DNA from 2 places in the Bacillus paramycoides genome. Region 2 is predicted to be linked to the other one. Evidence: riboswitches for the same ligand, from Rfam matches in the RefSeq annotation. Region 2 holds a riboswitch; the other holds the start of a gene.

Region 1 (4,963 bases), 1.4 Mb from region 2:
ATGGCAACGCATGATATTGAGTTTGCAGCGAAATACGTTGATCAATGTATGATGTTATTTGACGGAGCAGTTATTATGAATGATGCACCGAAAGAATTTTTTAGTGGTAACTTCTTTTATACAACATCTATTAATCGATTCATTCGAAAAGAGTTGCCATATGCATTAACGTGGGAGGATGTGTACGAAGCGTGTCCAAACGATATGTTGCATTCATAATATGTATTTTTGCAGTAATAATAGGCACATTACTCTTTACGACACTTATCATGGACGGTTATTACATGTTAAGTAGTTTGTTTTTATTAGTTGTTATTATGTTACCGTTCTATATTCGTTTTGAAAGAAAGGCGTTTGTTTCACGTGAAATTGTTCTCGTTGCTGTGTTAGCAGCAATTGCAGCAGTTAGCCGCGTACCATTTTCTCTTTTACCAAGTGTACAGCCGACTTCTTTTGTCATTATCGTTTCTGCGATTGTGTTTGGGAGTGAAACTGGTTTTATGATCGGGGCAACAGCGGCCATCGTATCTAACATTTTTTTAGGACAAGGTCCGTGGACGCCGTGGCAAATGTTTTCTTGGGGCATGATTGGTTTTATAGCTGGATTATTACGTAATACATTTTTAATGAAAAAGCTATGGGGAAGACTTCTATACGGATTGTTTGTTGGATTTTTATTTGGCTGGATTATGAACTTATGGGGGCTTCTCGGGTTTATACGTGAGGCAACGTGGGAAGCTGTTATTTCGTATTATATCGCAAGTTTTTATTTCGATTTGAGCCATGCGATTTCAAATGTTATTTTCTTACTATTATTTAGTACGTCTTGGATTACGATTCTTACGAGATTCAAAAAGAAATATGGCATATTAGATAAGCATAACATGGCATAGAAAAGCATACTCATATAAGGTAGGGTCGCGACTTACATATTCGTTTGCCTCTTTCATGCTTCTTACATATTGTAAGGAGCATTTTTTATTGTCAAAAAATTGATCCAATATACTTCCGTTATTATATAAGATTATTTGTATAATAGTAGGTGAGAAATGTTTTCGAAGAGGAGGTGTATAGTTAATGAAGTTAGTTATTCCGAAGCAACACGGTGCATGGGCTATGCTCGTTATACCATTTCTATTAAGTGTCATACTTGGGAAACCTACTATGTATCATGTTCCGTTGTTTTTAGCTTGGTTCTTTATCTATTTAGCTACGTATCCATTTCTTACGTACATAAAGCAAAGACGAAAAAAAAAGTATTTACATGCTGCAATTGTATATTTTATCATCGCATTTATATTTGGGATGATTTCTCTATTATATGAATGGCGCATTCTTTTATTCGTAGTATTCATGATCCCATTATTTATAGTAAATATGTATTACGCTCGTCAAAAAAATGAAAGAGCATTACTAAATGACATCAGTGCAATTATTGTTTTCTGTATTGGTGGTTTAGTTAGTTATTATTTTTCAATGAAACTTATAGATAAAACAGCATTATTTATTGCGCTTATTTCATTTTTATATTTTTTAGGAAGTACGTTTTATGTGAAAACGATGATACGCGAGAAAAATAATCCGAAGTATCGCCTTATATCATGGGGTTATCATATTCTATTAACAATCATTGTATTTGCTATTAATCCCTGGTGCTCCCTTATTTTTATACCGAGTGTCATTCGAGCAATTATGTTGTACGGTAAAAAGATTTCTATTATAAAAGTAGGGGTTTTAGAAATTGCTAATTCTGTATATTTTTTAATCATAACGGCAATAATTATGAAGTATGCCATTTGAAAAAACTTCCCACCTTATGATGGGAAGTTTTTTCAATCTTGTTCTAAAATGTGAACGGTGTAATCACAGCGTTGAATAGCTTGTTCGATCGCATAAAGAGATTGTTCAATACGTGCGCGATTAAAGTCTTTTTCAACAGTTTGTAGTGCTGCTTCTAAACAATGTTTTGCTTCTTGTAATGATTGAAAAGAATCTTGTACATATCCGCGAGCATTTTCGTGCATTTCATAATCCTCCTTGCATGTTCATATATGTATAGTATGAACAGTAAGAAGCAAAATATAATTTGTTATATTTGTTTGACAATTAAAATGAAATTACGTATAGTAAGAATTAAGTGAATATTTTCTTATCCAGAGAGGTGGAGGGACTGGCCCGATGAAACCCAGCAACCGCGATGCAGGTGCTAATTCCAGCAGAACAAATTTGTTCTGGGAGATAAGACGAAGATATATACGTAACTTCTTCTTATCGGAGAGGTTTTTTTATTGCAAAAAAACCGATTACGAAAATTTATATTAAGAAGAAAGGGGTTGCGAAGTACTGTGACACTCGAAAAATACGTAAAACTGCGTAGTACAGTTTATGAATATATGATAGAGCAAGATAAGCCAATATCATTGTTAGATATTCAAGAACATATCGTTTCGCATCATGAAGGAAAATTCACGAAAAAGATGTTACATCAATTTTATTTATCAAGACTATTAGATGAACTGAAACTGGATGGGAAAATCACATTAGCTGATGAATATCTCTATACTGAAAAAGGGGTATTTTATAAGGCGAGAAAAGGGAGCTAAGCTCTCTTTTTTTTGAAGTATGTAGAGTAAAAGACTGCTTAAGCAGCCTGATACAGGGAATGGTGTTGAGTGTGTAGTGTCAAAGATTGAATATGCCTGAAAGAGGCAATTCATATCGGCTGCAAATGAAAAGAGACACCTTCGCCGAATAGGTGTCAGTCGTTTTGTCATATAGGCTTGCTATTTGACAGTTATTAGAATAACATGCAGGGGTTGTGGAAGTCAAAAGGGAATTAAAGGAAGAGGTGCTATTATGTACGCTTACTTATTACATGATATAACAAAATGGATTCCTAAGTACATTATGGATCAAGGGTATGAATATTATGAAGAAGGACATGTAGATGATGTTGAAATACAAGGCAAGAAAATATTTGCTTTCGTTACTGGAAATGCAGGAAACTATGAAGTGATTATTGATCTTGAAGACTTTACAGAAAGTAGCTGCGAATGTCCATATGAAAACTATTGTAAGCATATGGCGGCAGTTGTTTATGATATTCAAGGTGCTGGTGAGAGTACAGTGAAAGAGAAACTGAAAGATTTAGAAAAGGAAGAGTTACTTACCGTATTAAATCGTTTATTACAAAGTTCGAAAAACATGCAAATTGTAGAGCAGATGTTAAAGAAGGGGAAACTTTAACTTATAGAGGGAGTTGTTTTGTAGTGAATGTATTAATTGTATACGCTCATCCTAGTCCTTCAAGTTTTAACGCAGCGATTTTAAAGCATGTGCAAAAAGGGTTACAAGAAACAGATCATTCAGTTACGGTACTTAATTTATATAAAGAACAATTTGATCCCGTCCTTGTATTTAATGAAGAGAAGAAAAGGCTCGTACGTTATGAATGAAATGAAACGTATTATAAATTGTTGTAATTATGATAATAAACTTTTTCGTACATATATTAATTGCTTAATCCAATTGAAGAAATGTAGTGAAACGTTTCAACAAATACAGATTCAATTAAGAAATGATTATTTAATAAGAGGAATTTGTGAAAGAGAAGTGGATGAGTTAGTAAGAGGAAGTAAAGAGTATGAAGCGTATTTTCTCCCTAAAGCGTTACAATGGAATTTCCTTAAGAAAAATCCACATTTAATTGAACAAGTATGTGGAGATTTTTTTGCATTTGAGGCATTACATCTTACGGAGATAGAGTGGGAGAATGTGATAAATTGCATGGGAAATAAATAATTTATTATGTAAGAAAGCTAGTATAAAACTAGCTTTTCGTTTAAATAAATAAGAAACATAGACTAATGATAAATCCTGCATATAGTAAGTTAACAACGCAAAATCCCATAATGTCACGAGCACCTAAACCAGCTATCGCTAATGCGGGTAATGCCCAGAAAGGTTGAATTAAATTTGTCCAAGCATCGCCCCACGCAATTGCCATTGCTGTTTTTGCTGCAGGTACACCAAGTTCAGCGCCAGCAGGAATCATAATTGGTGCTTGCACGGCCCATTGACCGCCACCAGATGGAACGAAAATATTAACGATGCCAGCACTTAAAAAAGTAAAGAGCGGGAAAGTCGTTTCGTTTGAAATGCTAATAAAGAAATTCGAAATAGCTCCTCCAAGTGAAAGTCCTTCACTATTTGCTCCAATCATCATCCCCATAATTCCTGCATAAAACGGAAATTGAAGTAAAATACCAGAAGCACTTTTCGTAGAATCTGAAAAAGCGCGAATATATTGAATCGGAGTACGGTGGAAAATAAGTCCAGCAATTAATAACATAAAAATCACGATATCTAGCGTAAGGTTAAAGCCTTTCGTATAAAAGTAATTGAAAATATAGATAAGACCTAACAAGCCAACGCAAAGTGTAATAATGATGCTATTTTCCATTTTTTCAGCGAACGTATTGTTTCCTACTTCTTGAGCGGCAGCTTCTTCATGGAATACGCTAGGATTTACAGTTATCGTATGTTTTTCATCTGGATGCATCGCTTTATTAATGAGAGGCATTGTAACAAGAAAAATAATAACTGGTACAAGTGCGTATGGTGAGAATAACGTTTCTGTTATTGGAATCGCTTCTTTAATACTTCCAGCTGTCGTTTTAATTAACGTTTCACCGCCAGTTGCTAACGTAAGAGGAATAGAAGCAGAAAGCCCCGCATGCCAAATGAGAAATCCAGAGTAGGAAGAGGCAATGGCTAGTCTATAATCTAATCCTTCCAACTGCCTTGCTACTTCTTTTGCATATAATACAGATACAACAATACCAAATCCCCAGTTTATGTATGCCCCTAGTAAACTAACGATTGAAATGGCAATAATACCTTGTCCATTCGTTTTCGGTAATCTTGCAGCTTTCGTTAATCCTTTTTTAATAAGAGGCGCGTT
Region 2 (4,963 bases):
CTTTTTGAAGTTCGCTTTGAACTCGTTCGCAAGCTCGATTGCTTTTGCTTTGTAAGCAGCTTTATCAGCCCAAGTTTGTTCAGGCATTAACACTTCGTCAGGTACACCTGGTACGTGAAGTGGAACTTCAAGACCGAAGATATCATGTTTAGCTGTTTCAGTTTTTGCAAGTTCACCGCTTAATGCTGCTTGAATCATTGCACGAGTGTAACCTAAGTTCATACGTTTACCAACGCCGTATTCGCCACCAGTCCAGCCAGTGTTTACTAAGAATACTTTCGCATCGTGCTTCTCGATTTTTTCACCAAGCATTTCAGCATAGCGAGATGCTTCAAGTGGTAAGAATGGTGAACCGAAGCAAGTTGAGAATGTTGCTTGCGGAGATGTAACGCCGCGCTCTGTTCCTGCTAGTTTACTAGTGTAACCACTTAAGAAATGGTACATAGCTTGTTCTTTTGATAACTTACTGATTGGAGGCAATACGCCAGATGCATCAGCAGTTAAGAAAATGATTGTATTTGGGTGTCCAGCAACACTTGGCAGTACGATATTGTCGATCGCATGCATAGGGTATGCAGCACGAGTATTTTCTGTTAAAGTAGTATCGTTGTAGTCTGCGATACGCGTTTGGTTATTAATGATAACGTTTTCTAAAACAGATCCAAATTTGATTGCATCGAAAATTTGTGGTTCTTTCTCGTGAGAAAGGTTTACACATTTTGCATAGCAACCGCCTTCAATATTGAATACACCGTTATCAGACCAACCATGCTCATCATCACCGATTAATTTACGGTTTGGATCAGCAGATAATGTTGTTTTACCTGTTCCAGATAAACCGAAGAATAGTGCTACGTCGCCTTCTTCACCTACGTTTGCAGAGCAATGCATAGAAAGAATATCTTGTTCAGGTAATAAGAAGTTCATAATAGAGAAGATTGATTTCTTCATTTCTCCAGCGTATTCTGTACCACCAATTAGTACGATACGTTTTTCGAATGAAACCATAATGAATGCTTCAGAGTTTGTACCGTCAACAGCTGGATCAGCCTTGAAGTTCGGCGCAGAAACAATTGTGAACTCTGATTCATGAGTTGTTAATTCTTCTTCAGTTGGACGAATGAATAATTGATGTACAAATAGATTGTGCCATGCATATTCATTAATAACTTGAATTGGTAGGCGATAATTGCGGTCAGCGCCTGCAAATCCTTTGAAGACGAATAACTCTTCTTTCTCTTTTAAGTATTCTAAAACTTTTGTATATAATTTATTAAAATGTTCTTCAGAAATCGGTTGATTCACTGCTCCCCAAGCAATTTTGTCAGCAACCGATGCTTCTTTCACAATAAATTTATCTTTAGGAGAACGTCCTGTATATTTTCCTGTTGAAGCAGAAACGGCACCAGTAGAAGTTAATTTCCCTTCATTTCGCATTAATACTTTTTCCACTAATTGCGGAACACTTAGTTGAATCTGTGCATTGCTTCCGTTCAATAATTCGTGTAAACCAATTTGGACATTCACAGTACTCATATTTATATACCATCCTTTTCATTTAATGAAATATTTCTCGTAATCCCCAACAAGAGTATAACACAATTATATAAATAATGTATACTATTTATTTCTTTTTGTTTGTGTGAATACATTATTTCCTTATTAATATTTCATTTTAGGCGTATTGAGAAAAACTTTCAGGAAAATGTGAATATTAATTGACAAATGAATAGCATTTCTTTAGTATAGGTTGGGACGGATACTCTCTTATCCCGAGCTGGCGGAGGGACAGGCCCGATGAAGCCCAGCAACCTCACTTGTAGTGGTAAATACAGGTGAATAGGTGCTAAAACCTGTGCGAGGCTACAGGTCTCGAACGATAAGAGCGAAGGGCAAAAAGCAGTATGCAAGTAGCAAATTAAACCTTTCCTCTATATAAAGTAGGAAAGGTTTTTCTGTATGCTTGTGTGGGAGAATAAATGTATGTCGCAATCTGTGGCAAATTAAGGATGAGTTCCGTACAATATATACAATTACTGTAGGGAGGTTTACCACATGACAAAAAAACGTCATCTGTTCACATCTGAGTCTGTAACTGAAGGACATCCAGATAAAATTTGTGACCAAATTTCTGATTCAATTTTAGATGCGATCTTATCAAAGGACGCAAATGCACGTGTAGCTTGTGAAACAACTGTAACAACTGGTTTAGTATTGGTAGCGGGGGAAATTACGACTTCTACTTACGTAGACATTCCAAAAATCGTTCGTGAAACAATTCAAGGTATTGGTTACACACGCGCAAAATACGGATTCGATGCAGAAACTTGTGCAGTTTTAACATCTATCGATGAGCAATCTGCTGACATCGCTATGGGTGTTGACCAAGCGCTAGAAGCACGCGAAGGTCAAATGACTGACGCTGAGATTGAGGCAATTGGTGCAGGAGACCAAGGTTTAATGTTTGGTTTCGCATGTAATGAAACACAAGAGTTAATGCCACTTCCAATCTCGCTTGCTCACAAATTAGCTCGCCGTTTAACTGAAGTACGTAAAAATGATACATTATCATACCTACGTCCAGATGGAAAAACGCAAGTTACAGTTGAGTATGATGAAAATGGTAAACCAGTACGTGTTGATACTATCGTAATTTCTACACAACATCACCCAGATGTTACATGGGAAGAAATCGATCGCGACTTAAAAGAGCACGTAATTAAAGCTGTAGTACCAGCAGAATTAATCGATGGAGAAACGAAATTCTTCATTAACCCAACTGGTCGCTTCGTAATTGGTGGACCACAAGGTGATGCTGGTTTAACAGGACGTAAAATCATCGTTGATACTTACGGTGGATACGCTCGCCACGGTGGCGGTGCATTCTCTGGTAAAGATGCAACGAAAGTTGACCGTTCTGCAGCATATGCAGCTCGTTATGTTGCGAAAAACATCGTAGCAGCTGGTCTTGCTGAGAAAGCAGAAGTACAACTTGCATACGCAATTGGTGTAGCGCAACCAGTATCAATTTCAGTTGATACATTCAGCACTGGTAAAGTATCTGAAGACGTACTAGTAGAACTAGTTCGTAACAACTTCGATCTTCGCCCAGCTGGTATTATTAAAATGCTAGACTTACGTCGCCCAATTTACAAACAAACAGCAGCTTACGGCCACTTCGGACGTACTGATGTAGATCTAACATGGGAACGTACAGACAAAGCTGCAGCTTTAAAAGAGCAAGCTGGTCTATAATATATGAAAAAAAGCTTTGCGCTCACGGCGCAAAGCTTTTTTTATTACGTTTTATTTACGACTTGGATGCACGAACCACAATAAACTTCTCCATCTAGCTCAATGTACTTTTTCATATTTGTCATACCACTTGCCGGAAATGGCATATGAATCCACGCTTTTTCATATGTTTGTATTTCTTTCCCGCATGATTTACAAAGGATTGGTTTCCTCTTGAACATATGTAATTATCCTTTCATTTGACGTACTTTGCCTGCGCAAAAGGCACTGCTTAGTAAAAATAGTGTTGCGAATATAATGCTTACGAATGTAGCGTATGGAATTGCACCTTTTAGAGAAAAGCCGACAGTAATGGAAGCGACGAATAAGAGGATGAATGTTGTTGTTAGTTTTTTATAAAGTTCCATAGTGAGTGAACCTCCAAATTATTTTGTAATTTAAAATGAAATCTACTATGTGGAAAATATAAGAGAATTTAAAGAATAGCTAATGATGTGTAGTCTAGGAGTATAAGAAAATATATTTTCCTTTTTGTGGTTGTATATACTTATATTGTATCATGGTGTATTAACGGCTTCATACATAATTGTGTAAAGGTAGGTATGATAAAATGAAGAAAAGACTTTAGGAAAGGGAAGATATAAAATGAGCGTAATCGAACATAAAAAACAAGCACCGAAAGAAGTGCGTTGCAAAATCGTAACAATCTCCGATACACGTACAGAAGAGACGGACAAGAGTGGACAACTATTACATGAATTATTAAAAGAAGCAGGGCATACAGTGACCTCTTATGAAATTGTAAAAGATGATAAAGAAAGTATTCAGCAAGCGGTGTTAGCTGGTTATCATCGGGAAGATGTTGATGTCGTGTTAACAAATGGCGGTACTGGTATTACGAAACGTGATGTGACGATTGAAGCGGTATCAGCGTTATTAGATAAAGAAATTGTCGGGTTTGGTGAGTTGTTCCGCATGATTAGTTATTTGGAGGATATCGGAAGCAGCGCGATGTTAAGTAGAGCAATTGGCGGTACAATTGGGCGCAAAGTTGTCTTTTCCATGCCAGGGTCTAGCGGAGCGGTTCGTCTTGCGATGAATAAATTAATTTTACCGGAATTAGGTCATATTACATTTGAGCTGCATCGCCAATGAGTAAGTATGCTGGAATTGTATTAGCGGGCGGTATGTCGAGTCGATTCGGTGAGCCGAAAGCGTTAGCGAGCTGGCAAGGTAGTACTTTTATAGAGCATATTTTGAAAGTGATGACAACTATGTTGCAAGAAGTTGTGGTCATTAGTCATTCTGATCTAAAAGAGCGAGTAGAGCAACTCGTACAAGTTCCTGTTATAGAAGATATTCCGCATTATAAAGGAAATGGCCCACTTGCTGGAATTGTATCAGGAATGGAATATATAGAAGCAGATTGGTATGCTATTATGCCTTGCGATGCGCCAAATGTTTCACAAGAATGGTTTACCATTTTGCTAGAGCAAACGAGCAATGAATATGATGCGGTTGTACCTATTATTAATGGAAGAAAACAACCGTTACTTGCAGCGTACCATAACCGTGTGAAAGAAAGAATTTATACTTTGCTTCAGGAAGAAAAAAGAAGTATGGGCCAGCTTTTATCACAATGTAATGTGAAATATATTGCTGGTGAAGATGTACAAGCGAATGCGGATTGGTTTATAAATGTGAATAC

The links. Region 2 has a riboswitch for S-adenosylmethionine ahead of metK (methionine adenosyltransferase). Riboswitches for the same ligand answer to the same signal wherever they lie in the genome.
Region 1: it holds a riboswitch for S-adenosylmethionine, as region 2 does, so the genes downstream of both, AAG068_RS16415 (hypothetical protein) here and metK (methionine adenosyltransferase) in region 2, are expected to answer to the same signal.

What each region holds. Positions count from the first base shown of each region.
Region 1 is NZ_CP152427.1:3,192,201-3,197,163, reverse strand. Features, by position in the region: gene AAG068_RS16435 (ABC transporter ATP-binding protein) at 1-219, shown strand, start outside; gene AAG068_RS16430 (ECF transporter S component) at 192-893, shown strand; gene AAG068_RS16425 (YwiC-like family protein) at 1,078-1,800, shown strand; gene AAG068_RS16420 (hypothetical protein) at 1,833-2,024, opposite strand; SAM riboswitch class I at 2,147-2,245, shown strand; gene AAG068_RS16415 (hypothetical protein) at 2,346-2,603, shown strand; gene AAG068_RS16410 (SWIM zinc finger family protein) at 2,857-3,246, shown strand; partial or broken gene AAG068_RS16405 (NAD(P)H-dependent oxidoreductase) at 3,270-3,437, shown strand; gene AAG068_RS16400 (group-specific protein) at 3,448-3,801, shown strand; gene AAG068_RS16395 (short-chain fatty acid transporter) at 3,842-4,963, opposite strand, start outside.
Region 2 is NZ_CP152427.1:4,594,518-4,599,480, reverse strand. Features, by position in the region: gene pckA (phosphoenolpyruvate carboxykinase (ATP)) at 1-1,536, opposite strand, end outside; SAM riboswitch class I at 1,765-1,886, shown strand; gene metK (methionine adenosyltransferase) at 2,056-3,255, shown strand; gene AAG068_RS23850 (hypothetical protein) at 3,300-3,476, opposite strand; gene AAG068_RS23845 (hypothetical protein) at 3,483-3,662, opposite strand; gene AAG068_RS23840 (MogA/MoaB family molybdenum cofactor biosynthesis protein) at 3,901-4,410, shown strand; gene AAG068_RS23835 (molybdenum cofactor guanylyltransferase) at 4,407-4,963, shown strand, end outside.